2 regions of the Spiractinospora alimapuensis genome follow, and region 2 is predicted to be linked to the other one. Evidence: riboswitches for the same ligand, from Rfam matches in the RefSeq annotation. Region 2 holds a riboswitch; the other holds the start of a gene.
The links. Region 2 has a riboswitch for glycine ahead of gcvT (glycine cleavage system aminomethyltransferase GcvT). Riboswitches for the same ligand answer to the same signal wherever they lie in the genome.
Positions count from the first base shown of each region.

Region 1: another riboswitch for glycine. It lies ahead of gcvP (aminomethyl-transferring glycine dehydrogenase); the one in region 2 lies ahead of gcvT (glycine cleavage system aminomethyltransferase GcvT).

Region 1 is NZ_CP072467.1:834,368-843,375, forward strand. Features, by position in the region: gene gcvP (aminomethyl-transferring glycine dehydrogenase) at 1-2,133, opposite strand, end outside; glycine riboswitch at 2,208-2,296, opposite strand; gene J4H86_RS03940 (MerR family transcriptional regulator) at 2,532-3,131, opposite strand; gene J4H86_RS03945 (bifunctional nuclease family protein) at 3,275-3,745, opposite strand; gene J4H86_RS03950 (FHA domain-containing protein) at 3,963-4,511, opposite strand; gene J4H86_RS03955 (mannose-1-phosphate guanyltransferase) at 4,794-7,292, opposite strand; gene J4H86_RS03960 (CDP-alcohol phosphatidyltransferase family protein) at 7,348-7,974, opposite strand; gene J4H86_RS03965 (ArsA family ATPase) at 8,208-9,008, opposite strand, start outside.
Region 2 is NZ_CP072467.1:2,381,073-2,390,080, reverse strand. Features, by position in the region: gene thiC (phosphomethylpyrimidine synthase ThiC) at 1-621, shown strand, start outside; gene J4H86_RS10870 (3'-5' exonuclease) at 1,011-1,928, opposite strand; gene J4H86_RS10865 (NAD(P)/FAD-dependent oxidoreductase) at 2,253-3,446, shown strand; gene J4H86_RS10860 (3-deoxy-7-phosphoheptulonate synthase) at 3,630-4,685, shown strand; glycine riboswitch at 4,768-4,867, shown strand; glycine riboswitch at 4,868-4,982, shown strand; gene gcvT (glycine cleavage system aminomethyltransferase GcvT) at 5,022-6,128, shown strand; gene gcvH (glycine cleavage system protein GcvH) at 6,162-6,542, shown strand; gene J4H86_RS10845 (serine hydroxymethyltransferase) at 6,547-7,815, shown strand; gene J4H86_RS10840 (HAD family hydrolase) at 7,940-8,632, shown strand; gene J4H86_RS10835 (iron chaperone) at 8,637-9,008, opposite strand, start outside.

The DNA of each region.
Region 1 (9,008 bases), 1.5 Mb from region 2:
GCCGCCTCCGTGCGGGATGCAGAACGTCTTGTGCAGGTTCAGATGGCTCACGTCGGCACCGAACTCGCCGGGCTTGGCGTATCCCAGCAGGGCGTTGAGGTTCGCGCCGTCCACGTAGACCTGGCCGCCCGCGTCGTGCACCAGCGAGCACACCTCCGCGATCGACTCCTCGTACACGCCGTGCGTGGACGGGTAGGTCACCATGATCGCGGCGACGCTGTCCCGGTTGGCGTCCAGTTCCGCCCGCAGCGCCTCGACATCGACGTTGCCGTTGTCGTCACAGGCGACCACCTTGACCCGCATGCCGGCCATGATGGCGCTCGCGGCGTTGGTGCCGTGCGCGGAGGAGGGGATCAGACACAGGTCCCGCTGGTGATCCCCACGCGAGTGGTGCCAGGCGCGGATGGCCAGCAGACCCGCCAACTCCCCCTGGGACCCCGCGTTGGGCTGCAGTGACACCGCCGCGTAGCCGGTGACGTCAGCGAGCCAGCGCTCCAGGTCCCGAATCACCCGCAGCATCCCCTCGGCCTGGTCCAGCGGGGCCAGGGGGTGCAGGCCGGCGAACTCGGGCCAGGTGATGGCCTCCATCTCGGCGGCGGCGTTCAGCTTCATGGTGCACGACCCCAGCGGGATCATCGTGCGGTCCAGGGCCAGGTCACGGTCGGCCAGCCGGCGCAGGTAGCGCACCAGCGACGTCTCGCTGTGGTGGCTGTTGAACACGGGGTGGGTGAGGTAGTCGATACCCCGACGCAGACCGGTGGGAATCGACGCACCCTCCGGGACGACGTCGTGGGCACCCGCACCACCGAACGCACGCACCACCGTGTCGAGGTGCTCGCCGGTCGTGGCCTCGTCACAGGACACCCCGACGGTGTCGGCGTCCACCCGCAGCAGGTTGACGCCCGCGGCGCGCGCCTCGGCGACGACCACGTCGGCGCGCCCGGGAACCCGCGCCTGCACCGTGTCGAAGTGGTGCGGATGCGGCACCTCGACACCGATGCCGCGCAGCGCCGCCGCGAGCTGTTCGGCGTGCGCGTGCACCCGCTCGGCGATCGCCCGCAGCCCGCGCGGCCCGTGGTACACCGCGTAGGTTCCGGCCATCACCGCGAGCAGGACCTGAGCGGTGCAGATGTTGCTGGTCGCCTTCTCCCGGCGGATGTGCTGTTCGCGCGTCTGCAGCGCGAGCCGGTAGGCGGGAAGCCCGGCGGCGTCCACCGAGACACCCACCAGGCGCCCGGGAAGCTGACGCTGGAGTCCCTCGCGGACCGCCATGTAGCCGGCGTGGGGACCGCCGAAGCTCATGGGGACCCCGAAACGCTGCATCGACCCGACGGCGATGTCGGCTCCGAGCTCCCCCGGGGCGCGCAGCACGGTCAGCGCGAGCGGGTCGGCGACCACGACGGCCTGGGCCCCGCGTTCGTGCGCCGCCTCGATGACGGGGCGGGGGTCGCGGACCGCACCCGAGGCGGCCGGGTACTGCACCAGCACACCGAAGGGTTCACCCTCGGGCAGGCCCTGCGAGAGGTCCGCGGTGACCAGGCTGATGCCCAGAGGCTCCGCGCGGGTCCGCAGCACGGCCAGGGTCTGGGGGAAGACGTCGGCGTCCACGACGAAGGTGTCGCGGTCGCCCTTGGTGGCGCGACGCGCCAACGTCATCGCCTCGGCGGCGGCCGTCGCCTCGTCCAGCAGGGACGCGCCGGCGATGGGCAACCCCGTGAGGTCACTGACCAGTGTCTGGAAGTTGAGCAGGGCCTCCAGACGGCCCTGGGAGATCTCGGGCTGGTAGGGGGTGTAGGCGGTGTACCACGACGGGTTCTCCAGGATGTTTCTCCGGATGGCCGGCGGGGTGAGGGTGTCGTAGTACCCACGGCCGATCATCGACGTGAGGACCTGGTTGCGGGCGGCGAGGGAGCGCAGCTCGGCGAGCGCCTCGGCCTCGGTCGCCGGCGCGGGGAGGACGCCGCTGGCGTGGGTGTCGGTGCGGATCGTGTGCGGCACGGCCGCGTCCATCAGTTCCTCGACGCCCGACCGGTCGATGGCGGCCAGCATCGTGTCCCACTCCTGGGGGGTGGTCCCGATGTGGCGGTCGGCGAATCGGGGGTTCGCGGTCTGCTTGTTCTCGTTGTCGGCCACGGAGACCTCCTGTCGCGGTGGTTGTCAGCCCCGTTGCAGGGTCCCCCTCTGTCGCCGGGTGGCTTCAGAGTGGCCTCCACCACGCGGTCCGGTGGCCTGAGAGGTTCCGGGGATGTTGCCCCTTCGGCGCCCCCTTGTGTGGGGACTCTCCCGCGCGGTATCAGCGGCACATTGTGGTGTCACCCCAATAGCGACACCGGTTAACTTGTGATCCCATCATAACTCGTGCCGGGTGCGGCGACCCAACCACCAACCCCCTCACGGGTCGGGACAACGCCTCTCACGCGGAACACGAAACACTCCTACGACCCAGAGCGATCATTCACACGCGGTGCGTCACCGCGACAGGACGGGTGCGAGTCCGTGGGATTCGGAGCGTGGGCGGTGAGGGAGGGATCTCAACCGGTCTTGCGACGGCGGCGAAGCGCGAGTTCGTCGGCGGGGAACCCGGCGGGGTCAGGCGCGTCGAGGGTTTCACCCGGCATGGCCTCGACGCTGCCGGCGAGTTCCCGCCACACCTTGCCCAACGCGATCCCGAACACGCCCTGCCCGTGTTGCAGCAGGTCGGCGACCTCCTCGGCGGTGGAGCACTCGTAGATGCTCACGCCGTCGCTCATGAGGGTGATCTGGGCGAGGTCACTGGTTCCCCGATTGCGGAGATGGTGGACCGCGGCGCGGATCTGCTGCAGCGAGATGCCCGTGTCGAGCAGTCGTTTGACGACCTTGAGGATCAGGATGTCGCGGAGGCTGTAGAGGCGCAGCCCGTCGCCGCCGGTGCCCGAGCGCAGACTCGGTTCGACCAGACGGGTCCTCGCCCAGTAGTCGAGCTGACGGAAGGTGATCTCCGCCGCAGCGCAGGCGGCTGGCCCTCGGTAGCCCATGTCCGTGGACAGTGCCGACACGTCCTCTTCGTCACACAACGGCTCCGGTTCCCCGGATCGTCGGAACGTTGATGGCCTGTGCTCGGCGGCTTGCCGCTTGCCTCTGGTTACCGCCACGCCGAACCTCCGGCTCCTCGACCCGCGGCATCCGATAGGGGAGAAACGATGCAACGCCGCAGGTTGCTCCTTGATGAAGGTAGGCCGGTCGGCCGTAAAGCGTCAACGACACGCGCGGCGCGTCGCGAGATCCGCGAACGGGTTTAGGTCGTACGCCCGAAATCGTCCGGACTGATCTGGTCGAGGAACTCCTTGAATCGAGCGACCTCGTCCTCCTGCTCGTCGGGAATCGGAACCCCCGCCTCGTCGATCACGTCCTCACGAGCGTAGATCGCCGCCCCCATCCGCAACGCGAGGGCGATGGAGTCCGAGGGCCGCGCGCTGACCTCGACCCCGTTGGAGAACACGAGCTCAGCGTAGTAGATGCCGTCCTGCAACCCGGTGATGTTGACCGTGTTCAGCGTGGCGTCCAACGCCTCGAGAACGTCGCGAAACAGGTCGTGTGTCAGTGGCCGCGCCGGAACCACGCCCTGCTGAGCCAGCGCGATCGCCGTGGCCTCCACAGCGCCGATCCAGATCGGTAGGTACCGCTCGCCATCGGACTCTTTGAGCAGGACGATGGGCTGATTCGACGGCATCTCCACCCGGACGCCGACAACCTCCATGTGCTTCACTGCGGCTCCGTCCCACGACTCGTCGCGTTCGGGAGGGCACCCGGATGCGTGGTCATCTCACCCTCACGTTTCCCGCCGCTCACCGCGCACGGAGACCGCGAAGTTCGCCCGAGTAGGCCGGCCGCGTCCGCTTGTGTCCTCTTCGTACAAGCTGTCCGGTCCGCCCCCCGTCCAAACCTTACCTGGTGACGCCACGAAGCCTTCCGGGTGCCGCCCGTCAGCCCTGGCGTGGGTTGGTGAGGAGCACCAGTCGGAACTTGCCGATCTGGACCTCGTCCCCGCCGCCCAGCTCCGCGTCGTCGATGCGCTCCCGGTTGACGTAGGTGCCGTTCAGGCTGCCCACGTCGCGTACGCCGAAGGAACCGCCGCGTCGGTAGAACTCGACGTGGCGCCGTGAGACGGTGACGTCGTCGAGGAAGATGTCGCTGTTGGGATGACGGCCCGCCGTGGTCACGTCGCTGTCCAGCAGGAACCGACTGCCCGCGTTGGGGCCGCGCTTCACCACCAGCAGCGCCGTCCCCGCGGGGAGTGCGTCCACCGAGCCGAGGTCGGGCTCGGCGTCCTCGGCCCCCGACTCTCCCTCGGTGTCCAAGGCCTGGATCCCGGCGATGGAGATCGTCGACGTGGTCTCGCCGGCACGCTCGTTACGCGGCGCCGGCTTTCCCTGTTGGCCGGCGGGCGCAGCGATTCGGGAACCACAGTTGGAGCAGAAGCGCGCGTCATCAGGGACCGCGTGACCGCACTGCGTGCAGTGAACGCCTGGCATCTTCTCGGCTCGTCCTCCTCCCGCACGCGGCGGTGCTCGATCAATGGGCTAGCGTACGCGAACGCGCGGACGCGTCCGGAGGAGTGATGGGCCCGGCGACAGGCTGTGACTCGCTCGCCCTCACGTTACCCGCGGTGCCGCCTTCGGTCCACGCCGGGACCAAAGACCGTGGGTGTCGCTACGGTGCGTCGTCGGTCCCTTCCCCTCTACCGTGCTGGAACCGTTTGGAACACCCGACTCTAAACCATCACGGGCCGTGCTTTGCACCTTCGGGGCACCGCGTCACCCCTCGGCACCCTCGACGACGTTCACCCAGTGTTCCAACTGTCGCTGCGCTGCGTCACGATCCGGTCCCTCGGCCCACACGTGGGTGACGGGCTCGGCGGTGTCGGGCAGTACGAGGGCCCAGCTTCCGTCGGGTTCGACGACCCGCACTCCGTCGGTCGTGTCCACCTCGCGGTCGCCGGCGGCCTCCACGACCGCACGCATGACGCTTCCCTTGACCGCCCACGGTGTGGGCACCGAGCGGCGCAGGAGGTGCTCCCTGGGGATCCGAGCGTCGATCTCGCTGAGGGACAGCCGGGCACGCGCCACGAGGCCCAGCAGGCGCACGAAGGCGGCGATCCCGTCAGGGGTACGGGTGAACTCGGGGAAGACGAATCCTCCGCGTCCGTCGGCGGCGAAGATAATCTCCTCGTCCATCGCCGCCTTGGTCAATTCCGCGGTGGCGGTCGGGGTCCAGCGCACGGTGACACCGTGGGCGGCGCACACCCGTTCGGCCAGTCGCGTGGTCGTCACGGGCAACGCCACGCTGCCGCGGCCCACCTCGGCGGCCACGAGGTCGAGCACCACGAGCAGGGCCCGCTCGTCGCCCACCAGGCCACCGTGCTCGTCCACGATGGACAGCCGCTCCCCCACCGGGTCGAACCTGATGCCGAGGTCGGCTCGGGCGGAGGAGACCAGCTCGCCGAGCCGCTCCATGTCGCGCATCCGTTTGGCCACGGTGTCGGTGGGTGAGGCCTCGTCGAGTCGGTTGTTCACGGTCAGGACCTCGGCGTCGATCCGGCCCAGCAGACCGGGAAGCAGCAGCGACGCCGTTCCCCCGGCGCAGTCGACGACGACCTTCAGCTCGGCCTCGGCGATGCCGCTGGTGTCCAGACACCGCAGCAGCTCGTGCGCGTAGCTCTCGGGAGCGCGGGTGGGGAACGAGAGCTCGGCGATCTCCCCGGGGAAGGCGCGCCGGTACTCCTTGCGGGTGAAGACCCGCTCCAGCTTGCGCTGCGCCGCGGGAGAGAGGTCGGCGCCCCGCTCGTCCAGGAACACGATGTCGACCGACTGGGGGTCCCCGGGCGTGGTGCGCAGGACGATCCCGCCGGCGACCCCACTGCGACCGGTGTGGAAGCGGGCGACCGGCAGCGGGACCACCTCGAGGTCCTGCACGTCGATGGCGCCGGCGGTGAGCGCGCTGATGACGGCGCGCTTGAGCGTACGCGCGGCCCGGGACGCGTCACGGGAGGTGGAGACGATGGACCCCTTCTTCAGGGTCGTGGCATAGGCGCTGGCGAGCTGCACCGCGAGCTCCGGCGTGATCTCCACGTTGATCAGACCCGACACCCCGCGCGGCCCGAACAGGGACCGCTGGCCCCGCGACTCCCACACGACGTTGGTGTTGACGACGGCGCCGGCCTCGATCGTCTTGAACGGGTAGACCTTCACGTCGTCGGAGAGGTAGGCCTCGGACTCGATGACGCACTCCTCACCGACGATGGCCCCCTCCTCGACCCGGGTACTGGCCATGATGTCGGTGTTGCGCCCGATGACGCAGCCACGCAGGTTGGTGTTGGCGCCGACGTAGACGTTGTTGTGGACGACCGCCCGGTGCAGGAACGCGTCCTGGCGTACCACCACGTTGCTGCCCAGGACGGTGTACTCGCGCAGTTCCGCGCCGGCCTCGACCTTGGTGTAGTCACCGACGCACAACGGGCCCTTGAGGACGGCGTCGGGGTGGACCTCGGCCCCCTCGCCCACCCACACCCCGGGGGAGAGCTCGAAGCCGTCGATGTCCAGGCGCACCCGGCCGGAGAGCGCGTCGGCCTGGGCACGCAGGTAGCTCTCGTGGGTACCGACGTCCTCCCAGTAGCCGTCGGCGACGTAGCCGTAGAGGGGGGCTCCCTGCTCGAGGAGGCGGGGGAAGACGTCGGCCGACCAGTCGACGACCTCACCGGCGGCGACGTGGTCCAGCACCTCCGGTTCCATGATGTAGATGCCGGTGTTGACGGTGTCGGAGAACACCTGGCCCCAGGTGGGTTTCTCCAGGAAGCGTTGGACCCGTCCGTCGTCGTCGACGATGATGATGCCGAACTCCAGCGGGTTGGGCACGCGGGTCAATCCGATGGTGACCATGGCGCCGTTCTCCCGGTGGAACCGGGCCATGTCGCCGAGGTCGATGTCGGTGAGCGCGTCACCGGAGATCACGATGAAGGGGGCGTCGCGCAGGTACTCCTCGCCGTTCTTCACGCTCCCGGCGGTGCCCAGCGGCACTTCCTCGGCCACGTACCGCAGCCGCATGCCGAGGTCCTCACCGTCCCCGAAGTAGTTGCGCACGAGGGTGGCGAGGAACTGGACGGTGACGACGGTGTCGTCGAAGCCGTGGCGGCGCAACAGCCGCAGCACGTGCTCCATGATGGGGCGGTTGACGACGGGCAGCAGGGGTTTGGGCTGGTTGGCGGTCATGGGACGCAGACGCGTCCCCTCGCCCCCGGCCATGACGACGGCTCTCATCGCTGTTCCCGCTCCTTCCGCGCGCCGGACAACGCGGCCCAGCGCGTTCAGGGTGTCATGAGTCGGGCGACCCGTTCGCGGTGTCCCGTGACACCGCGCCCCCGCCGCCCGTGGATGGGTCCTGGCGTGTGATCAACTGCCACGTCTGGATCGCGTACAGGCCTCCGGCCCACCAGTACAGTCCGGTCCCCCAGATCGCGAACGCCCATCCCGTGACCTGCGCGGCGATGGAGAGGGGGCCGGCGTAGTCCGCGACGAACAGCAGCGGGAAGGAGTAGAGGAGACACAGGGTCGCCGCCTTGCCCGCGAAGTTCACCGGGAGCTGCCCGTAGCCGTGGTGGCGGAGAAGGGGCAGCGCGGCCACGATGAACACGTCGCGCACCACGAGCACGACGAGCAACCACACCGGAACCACGTCGCGGACCACGAGGCCGAGGACCGCGGCGAAGATGTACAGCCGGTCCGCCATCGGGTCGAGAATGACGCCGAGCCGGCTGATCTGGTTCCAGGCCCGGGCGATCTTGCCGTCGAGCCAGTCGGTGACGCCCGCCAGCGCCAGGACGAGGAGTGCCCAGAGGTCGGCCTGTGGGACGAGGACGAGCCAGAGGAACACGGGCACGCCCAGCAGGCGCGCGATGCTGAGGACGTTTGGAACCGTCCAGACGCGCGCGCTGGGGGCCACAGCCCGACTCGTATGGATCGCCACCCCAACCTCCTGGCTTTCGCTGATGAGCCTACCCAAACCGTGGCCCGGGGTACCTCCACCGAAAGACAGACGCACTCGTGTCCAGCGCGCCCCGTGCGCACCTCCCGGGGGCTGTCGGCCCACGACCAGCGCAACCACGAATCCACTACGTAGAACAGTGAGATGTTTTCCGCAACCCCGACCGGTCCGTGGGTCCGTGGGTCCGTGGGTCAGGAAAGCAGTCCGCGCAGGGCGTCCACTCCCGTGGGTTCCGGATGGCGCAGCGCGACCTCGGTCATCGGGAGGTCGGGGAACGCCGCGCGCACCGCCGCGAGGACGGCGGGGTCGGCGTCCGGGGGAACCTGGTTGAGGACCAGACCGGCCAGGGGGAACCCTGATTCGCGCAGGTGGTCAGCGGCCCGAACCGTCTCGGCGAGGACCACGCGTCGGGGCAGGAGGACGAGGCGGACCGCGGCGTCGCTACGCAGTCGCCGCGCCGCACGTTCCATCCGGTCCCGCCGCGCACGCAGGCGGTCCAGCAACGGGTCGTCTCCGTGGTCCGACGTCGCGCCCTCGGTGTCGCCGGGGTCGGATGTCTGGGTGGCCAGGGCGCGTTCGCGTTGCTCCGTCAGCCCGTGGACCCACGGCGCCATGAGTGTGGGCAGCTCGATCATGCGCAGGAGATGGCCGGTGGGGGCGCTGTCGACCACCAGACGGTCCCACCGGTCGGGGACGTCCTCCATCGCGGAGACGAGCAGGTCGGTCAACGCGGACTCCGCCATTCCCGGAGCGGCCTCGGCGTGCTTGAGGTGCCGCTCGACCGCGGGCATGATCTCCCGCGGCAGCGCGGCGTAGGCGTCGTCGACGATGCGGCGGATCCGGCGTCGCACGGCGGTCGGGCCGTCGGGTTCGCACACCCACAGGTCGGGGGCGACCCGCACGGGACGATCCCCCAGTCGCACGCCGAGGGCGTCACCGAGGGAGTGGGCGGGGTCGGTGGACATCAACAGCGTCCGCATCCCCGCGTCGGC
Region 2 (9,008 bases):
ATGGTGGAGGGCCCCGGCCACGTCCCGCTGCACAAGATCGCGGAGAACGTGCGACGGGAGGAGGAACTCTGTGGTGAGGCGCCCTTCTACACGCTGGGCCCGCTCGCCACGGACATCGCTCCTGGCTACGACCACATCACCTCGGCGATCGGCGCCGCCCAGATCGGGTGGCACGGGACCGCGATGCTCTGCTACGTCACCCCGAAGGAGCACCTGGGGTTGCCCAACCGGGACGACGTCCGTGTCGGGGTGGTGACTTACAAGCTCGCCGCGCACTCGGCGGACCTCGCCAAGGGGCATCCGGGTGCCCAGGAGTGGGACGACGCCCTGTCCAAGGCACGGTTCGAGTTCCGGTGGGAGGACCAGTTCCATCTGGCCCTCGACCCGGAGACGGCGCGCTCCTACCACGACGAGACCCTGCCCGCCGAGCCGGCGAAGACCGCGCACTTCTGCTCGATGTGCGGCCCCAAGTTCTGCTCCATGCGGATCAGTCAGGACGTGCGGGCCTACGCCGAGGAGCACGGCCTTTCCACGGTTGAGGCCATCGACGCCGGTATGAAGGAGAAGGCCCAGGAGTTCAGCGATCGCGGGCGCAACGTCTACCTACCCGTCGTCGACTGACCCACGACCCCAACTCCGCGGGGCCCCTCCTCACGTGAGGAGGGGCCCCGCGGGCTGAATGAGGGGTGGATGGTGACGGGGCGAGGCGGAGGACGCCGACACCGCACGCGGAAGCGATCCCCGCGACCTCCGCGTATCGGGCGAAACCCCCCGCGCGGACGGCGGCCACTCGCCAACGCGTCCACGAGACCGCGATGGGCCACCGTCGCCGTCATTCGAAAGCGGAGACCCACTCGCGCGGGCGGCCCCCTGCACACTGGACCGCCCTCCGGCCGTGGCTGGCTGAACTCCTCCTGACGGACCGGCCCCTGGACGGGTTGTGACCACGGCTTCGGAGGCCGAGGCCTCACGATTGCGGCGTGTGGGGGCGGGACCCGGTAAGGATCAGGTCAGCGGTCCCGGACACAGCCTCTTCGTAGCCGGTGGCGGTTGATCGCCGCCGCCGTGGCCGCGGTGAGGGCGCTCGTCGCGCTGAACCGTGCCAGGTATGCCGTGATCCGGCGGCGACGCTCCGCACGGAGGGCCTGGGCCTGGGCCTCGGCCCGGGCGCGCAGCAGGAAGGAGCCGCCGCACAGCGCCTGGTCGAACTCCTGGGGGCGCCACCGCGCCACCCAGGGCCCTCGGGGCAGGTCGCCGTCCGGAGCGGGCGGGCCCTCCCGGGGGACCAACCGCGCGGCTCCCGAGCGGCTGTGGAGGGAAACCGGACTCGGCCCGCGATAGCTGAGCCGCCCCGGTGCGTTGGCGATCAGTTCCACCAGGAGGCGTGCGGTGGCGCGGGCGTCGCCCAACGCGGTGTGTTGGTGGGTGGGGGACCAACCACCCAACGCCTCGGAGGCGCGGGGCAGCGAGTAGCGGGACAGGTCCACCTGGGCGCGCAGGGTGCGTAGCGTGCACAGCCCGGCCAGCCCGGTAGGCAGGCCCGCGGGTCCGAACTGACGCGACAGGAACCGCTCCTCGAAGTCGAGGTTGTGCGCGACGACGACCGCGCCGGAGATCAGCGTGGAGAACGAGGCGAGCACCTCCGACACCGTGGGCGCGTGGTAGACGTCGGCGTCGGTGAGGCCGTGGAAGGGGGTTCCGTCGATGGGAACTCCCGGGTTGACCAGGGTGGAGGCCTCACCCAGGACCGCTCCGTCGCCCCGGACGCGAACGACGGCGAACTCGCAGACCCGGGCACCCCGGTCCGGTCGAAGACCGGTGGTCTCGAAGTCGACGACCGCGAACTGCAGTCGACGCGGGTCGGTTCCCCCGCCCCGGCGCAGGGCGCCGCGCCGCAGTTGCCACCGATCGTGTGGTGCCCTGGTCACTATTGCGGCTCTCTTCCTCGTTTCCTCGTTCATCAGTACGAGTTCGTGCTGCCGACCGACACTATCGTGCGGATCGGCGGGTCCTTCGGGGGCGCACGGCGAAATCCCGGCCCTGGTCGCGGGAAGACGGTTTGGTTGTGACGCGTTGATCCCAAGTGAGGTTCCCGTCGCGTCGCGCCACACCCCGTTGTGGTGCGCGGCGGGGACCGTCCACCGGGGCCACGAGCGCGTGACGGGACGGTCACCCCAATCCTCGCGCACCGCCGGGCCCCACCGGGATCGCCCCACCCTCTCAGACGACTTGGATGCCACGTGGAGGTCGGATTGCGAATCGTGATCGCGGGAGCCGGAATGGCGGGACTCCACGTCGCGGAGTCCCTACGGGGACAGGGTTTCGACGGCACCATCACCCTCGTCGGTGCCGAGTCCCACCCACCGTACTCTCGGCCGCCCCTGTCGAAGGAGTTCCTCACCGGGAAGGGCCGTGGCGACGACGTCGGCCTCCGGGGTTCGGAGGAGCTCGACGCGCTGCGGCTGGACCTGCGACTGGGGAACGCGGTCGTCGCGCTCGACGCGCAGGATCAGACCGTGACATTGGGCGACGGCACCATCCTCACCTACGACCGCCTGGTGATCGCCACCGGGGTCTCGCCACGCCGCCCCGACACCGACCTCGCCGGGGTGCACGCCCTGCGCACGCTGGAGGACGCGGGGCTGATCCGCGACGCGATCCGCACGACCAACCGGGTGGTCGTCGTGGGCGCGGGATTCATCGGGGCGGAGATCGCCGCGAGCGCCCGCGCCCTCGGCGCTGAGGTGACCCTGCTGGAGGCGGCGACGACCCCCATGACACGGGCGGTGGACCCCCGGATCGGGGCGGTCCTGGGGGAACTGCACCGCGACAACGGGGTTGACCTACGGCTCGGTTCACCGGTCGCGGCCTATGAGGGCGACGGACGGGTCGAGCGGGTGCGGCTCGCCGACGGCAGCGCGGTCGACGCCCCCATGGTGGTCGTCGGCACCGGCGTCACCATGAACACGGAGTGGCTGCGGGGCTCGGGCGTCGACCTCGACCCCGACGGCTCGGTGCGCTGCGACGAGTACTGTGCGACGTCCCTGCCCAACGTCTACGCCGCCGGCGACCTGGCCAGTTGGCCCCACCCCCTGTTCGGTGGTCGCCTTCGGTTGGAGCACTGGACCAACGCCGCCGAACAGGGAGCGGTCGTCGCCCACAACCTCCTCGCCGAGGTGGGGGAGCGCACCGCCTACACCCCGGTCCCGTACTTCTTCTCCGACCAGTACGGCATGAAGATCCAGCTCCTGGGCCAGGCGGCGCCCGCCGAAACGGTCGAGTTCGTGCACGGTTCGCCCGAGGAACGCAAGTTCGTCGCCTTCATCGGGCGTGGCGACCAACTCGTCGGCGTCTTCGGGCTGCGGAGCACCCCGAAGGTGATGCGGTACCGGCCGTTGCTACACCAGGCGACCTCCTGGGCCGAGGCGTTGGCGGCCGCGCGGTAGTTCGCGCCCGTGGGTCGTTTCGCGCGGCTGGGCCGCCTTTGCGGCCGAGCCGAATCCTCCCCGGCGCGCCGGACGACACGCGGGGGCGGTCTGGGTGGCCCGCGATCTCCCGATCCGCAGCGTGTGACCTCGGCCCGCCGGCTACGCTGGATCCGCTACCGGCGTTGAGGAGGAGTAACGGGAATGGCACGGACCAACGACAGGCGGGTTGTCAGCTACGAACCGCTGATCGCCCCCGCGGACCTGGCCACCGAGCAGCCGATGGGGCCGGAACAGAGCGCGGTCTGCGAGGACGCCCGGGCGGAGGTCACGCGCATCCTCAACCACGAGGACGACCGTCTACTCGTCGTCGTGGGCCCGTGCTCGGTGCACGACCCGGCCCAGGCCATCGACTACGCGACGCGGCTGGCCGAGGTGATGCCCCGGCTGAGCGGCGACCTGCGCATCGTGATGCGGGTCTACTTCGAGAAGCCCCGCACCACGGTCGGGTGGAAGGGGCTCATCAACGATCCCGGGCTGGACGGGAGCTTCGAGGTCCACCGGGGCCTGCGCGCCGCCCGCGAACTCCTGCTGAACATCGGTTCGCTGGGTGTCCCCAGCGGCACCGAGTTCCTCGACCCGATCACCCCGCAGTACATCGCCGAGGCCCTCGCCTGGGGCGCCATCGGTGCCCGCACCACCGAGAGCCAGGTGCACCGTCAGCTCGCCAGCGGCCTCAGCATGCCGGTGGGCTTCAAGAACGGCACCGACGGCGACGCCCAGGTCGCGGTGGACGCCTGCCGTGCCTCGGCCGAGCCGCACACCTTCTTCGGGGTGGACCCGGCCGGCGCCGGGTCGGTGGTCACCACCGCCGGTAACCCCGACTGCCACGTGATCCTCCGCGGTGGACGCACCGGCCCCAACTACGACGCGGCCGGCGTCGCGGCGGCGCTGGCCACCGTGCGCTCGGCGGGGCTCCCCGAACGCCTGATGATCGACGCCAGCCACGCCAACAGCGGCAAGGACCACGAGCGCCAGCCGCTGGTTGCCGAGGCGATCGCCGACCAGGTCGCCGCCGGCCAGCGCGGGATCGTCGGGGTGATGCTGGAGAGCTTCATCGTCCCCGGCGCGCAGCGGCTCGGCGACCCCGCGACGCTCACCTACGGCCAGAGCATCACCGACGCCTGCATGGGATGGGACACGACCGTCACCGTGCTTGAGCGGCTCGCCGAGGCGGTGCGCAAGCGCCGGTCCAACTAGCGAGAGTCGGCGGTCGGGCGGCGCCCGTGTCGGGGTGCCGCCGGCCCGCGAGAACCGCCACTGCTAAGCTGGCGTGGGCTGTCGAACCCGCACGGGAGAGAGTCCTCGCCGCCAGCGGGGACCGCCGAAGGAGCAATTCCTCCCCGAAGAACCTCTCAGGCGTTCAGGACCGTGTGGGTGAGCCAACTCTGGAAAGCAGGGGCTCTGGTCTCTCGCCGAAGGTGCAAGCCGCGCCAGCACCACCCGAGAAAGGGACACGCGGTGAAGCTCTCAGGCACCGATGACAGAGGGGGAGGGTTGAGGCGTCGTGTCTAGAAGTCGTCCATCCCCTCGGGAGTGCCAGTGAAAGAACCCCGCCGCACACCTCTCTACGAGGTGCACCAGAACCTCGGAGCCACCCTCGTCGACTTCGCCGGCTGGCAGATGCCGGTTCGCTACGCCCGCGAGAGCGAGGAACACCTCGCCGTGCGTCACCAGGCGGGCCTGTTCGACCTTTCGCACATGGGCGAGATCCGGGTCACGGGGCGGCAGGCGGGCGACGCCCTGGACTACGCGCTCGTCGGCGCGATGTCCACGCTGCGTCCCGGCCGCGCCCGCTACTCAATGATCACCGACGCCGAGGGCGGCGTCCTCGACGACCTGATCACCTACCGGCTCGGTGAGGACGAGTACCTCGTCGTCGCCAACGCGGCCAACACCGACGTGGTCGTGGACGCGCTGCTGGAGCGGGCCTCCGGCTTCGACGCCCAGGTCATCGACGACTCCGCCGACTACGCCCTGCTCGCGGTGCAGGGCCCCAACGCCGTGACCATCCTCGCCGGCCTCACCGACACCCCGCTCGACGAGATCAAGTACTTCGCCGGCTACACCGCTACGGTCGCCGGACACGACGTCCTCCTCGCGCGGACCGGATACACCGGAGAGGACGGGTTCGAACTTTTCCTCCGAGAGCCCGAACGGGCGCCCGCGCTGTGGGAAGCGCTGACCGACGCGGGCCGCGACCACGGGCTTCTCCCGGCCGGACTCTCCGCTCGGGACACGCTGCGCCTGGAGGCCGGCATGCCCCTGTACGGGCATGAGCTCTCCCGTGACGTCACTCCGTACGAAGCTGGGCTTGGGCGGGTGGTAAACCTGGAGAAACCCGCGGATTTCGTGGGGCGCTCCGCGCTGCGGGCGCGCGCGGAGGCCGGCCCACGCAGCCGTCTGGTGGGTTTGGTCGGACGCGGACGGAGAGTGCCCCGTCAGGGGTACGCCGTGTTGCACGAAGGTGCCCGAGTCGGCACGATCACCAGCGGGGCGCCCTCGCCGACGGTAGGGCGCCCCATTGCGATGGCATATCTGGACACCGAAATCGACGCCGGCGGCGAGCTGGCTGTGGACGTTCGTGGCAGACCGGAGCCCGCCGACGCGGTCGAGCTGCCGTTCTACAGGCGTCAACGCTGAGGGCGTCGTCTGTTGGAATCAAGGAGTACGGAGTTGAGCGTTCCTGCCGAGCTGGGCTACACGAGCGAGCACGAGTGGGTATCCGTGACCGACGGAGTCGCCACCGTGGGGATCACCGCGTACGCGGCCGAAGCCCTGGGCGAGATTGTCTATGTGGAGGCGCCCGAGGTGGGCTCCTCCGTCACTGCCGGAGAGACGTGTGGCGAAGTCGAGTCCACCAAATCCGTCAGCGACATCTATTCGCCGGTCGACGGGGAGGTGGTTGAGGTCAACCAATCCGTCGAGGACGATCCGGAGACCGTGGGGAGTGACCCCTACGGTCAGGGGTGGCTGTTCAAGGTCGAACTGGCCCAGGACCCCGAGGACCTGATGACCCCGGAGCAGTACACAAGCCTCATCGAAGGAGAGAGTTAAGCGCATGTCCAGCCTCCTCAACCAGCCGCTCGCGCAGGTCGACCCTGAGGTAGCGACCGCGGTGGACGCGGAGCTTCGGCGCCAGCGTGACACCCTGGAGATGATCGCTTCGGAGAACTTCGCTCCGCAGGCGGTTCTAGAGGCACAAGGGTCAGTGCTCACCAACAAATACGCGGAAGGCTACCCCGGGAAGCGTTACTACGGCGGCTGCGAGCATGTCGATGTGATCGAACAGCTCGCGATCGACCGGGCCAAGGAACTGTTCGGCGCCGAGTACGCCAACGTGCAGCCGCACGCGGGCGCGCAGGCCAACACGGCCGTCTACTTCGCACTGCTCAACGCCGGCGACACCATTCTTGGTCTGGACCTGGCCCATGGCGGCCATCTCACGCACGGGATGCGGCTGAACTACTCCGGGAAGATCCTCAACGCCGTCGCCTACCACGTGGACGAGTCCACGGGGCTGGTGGACTACGACGAGGTCGCGAAGCTGGCGAAGGAACACCAGCCGCGCATGATCGTCGCTGGGTGGTCGGCCTATCCGCGTCAACTCGACTTCGCCCGCTTCCGGGCGATCGCCGACGAGGTGGGCGCGCTGCTGCTGGTTGACATGGCCCACTTCGCGGGCCTGGTGGCCGCGGGACTGCACCCCAACCCGGTCCCGCACGCGGATGTCGTCACCACGACGACGCACAAGACCCTGGGTGGTCCGCGTGCTGGACTGATCCTGGCCAAGGAGGAGTACGGAAAGAAGCTCAACTCGGCCGTGTTCCCGGGGCTCCAGGGCGGGCCGCTGGAACACGCCATCGCCGGTAAGGCCGTGGCGCTGAAGATCGCCGGATCCGAGGAGTTCAAGGACCGGCAGCGCCGCACGCTGGCGGGTGCCCGAATCCTCGCCGAGCGGCTGTCGCAGTCCGACGCCTCCGAGGTCGGTGTCCGCGTCCTCACCGGAGGCACGGATGTCCACCTGGTGCTGGTGGACCTGCGTGAGTCGGAGCTGGACGGGCGTCAGGCCGAGGACCGGCTGCACGAGATCGGGATCACCGTCAACCGCAACGCGGTCCCCGGGGACCCGCGTCCGCCGATGGTGACCTCCGGACTACGGATCGGGACCCCGGCGCTGGCGACCCGTGGATTCTCCGAGGAGGACTTCACCGAGGTGGCCGACGTCATCGCCGCCGCGCTCCGGCCGGACTTCGACGCTGAGGCTCTCAGCGCTCGGGTCACCGCGCTGGCGCGCAAGCACCCCCTGTACCCGGGGATCGGCTCCTGAGAGCGGGGGTGACCCGGCCCTCGCGGCCGGGTGACCCCCGACCCTCGGGCGCACCTCCCCGGCGGAGGCCCGCCGGCCGTTCGATAGCGTGGGTGGTCGGTGCCGGCACGGGGAAAGGGCAGGCGTGGGAACTCGACTCATCTTGTGGGACATCGACCGGACCCTGATCGACTCCGACGGGACGGGATACGCCGCATTCGCGGCGGCCTTCCGCGAGTTCACCGGCCTGAGCGACTTCGAGCGCACCCAGGGCCCGGGCCGCACCGAGTGGAAGTGGTTCACCGAGACCCTGCACGCCAACGGCATGCGTGACCCCGGTGACTGGTTCCCCCAGTTCCGTGACCTCCTGGTCAAGGAGTTCGCCGAGCGGGCCAAGGAGATCACCCCCGAGACGATCCTCCTGCCCGGCGTCCCCGAGGTGCTACGGCGGACCGCGGACCACCCGGACATGGTGTCCTCGCTGCTGACCGGGAACTCCAAGGCCAACGCCCGAGTCAAGATGGAGCTGGCACGGCTGGACCAGTACCTGGACCTCGAGTCCGGGGCCTACGGTGACGACCGCGAGGAACGCCCCGACCTGGTGCCCCTCGCCCAGCGGCGCGCCCACGCCACCACCGGCATCCGGTTCGACGCCGACTCCACCGTTCTGGTCGGGGACAGCCCCAACGACATCCGCGCGGCCAAGGAGGGCGGCGCCCGGATCGTCGCCGTGGCCACCGGCGTCTTCACCGCCGACCAACTCTCCGCGGCCGGCGCCCCGGTCGTCCTGGACAATCTTGGCGACGTCCCGGCCACGCTGGCCGCGCTGGTGAACTGACCGCTCAGGCAACCGCCCGTTGGACGAGGTCGCGGATGGTGGCCGCGGCGTCGTCGGTCATCGTGGTCAGGGCGAAAGAAGTGGGCCACAGGCCGCTTGAGTCGTCGAGGTTCGCCTCCTCGTTGAAGCCGAATACTGAATAGCGTGACTTGTCCATCTGCCCGCTGCGGAAGAAGCACACGACCTTCCCGTCGCGCGCGTAGGCGGGCTGCCCGTACCACAACTTGGGCCGCAGCTCCGATGCGGCCGTCGTCACCAGGTTGTGCACCCGCTCGGCGAGGGCACGATCGGACTCCGGCATCTCCGCGATCCGCTCATGCACCGCCTGTTCCTCCGCGGCGGCCTTCTCCTCCGCTCGCCCCCGTCGTTTCTCCGC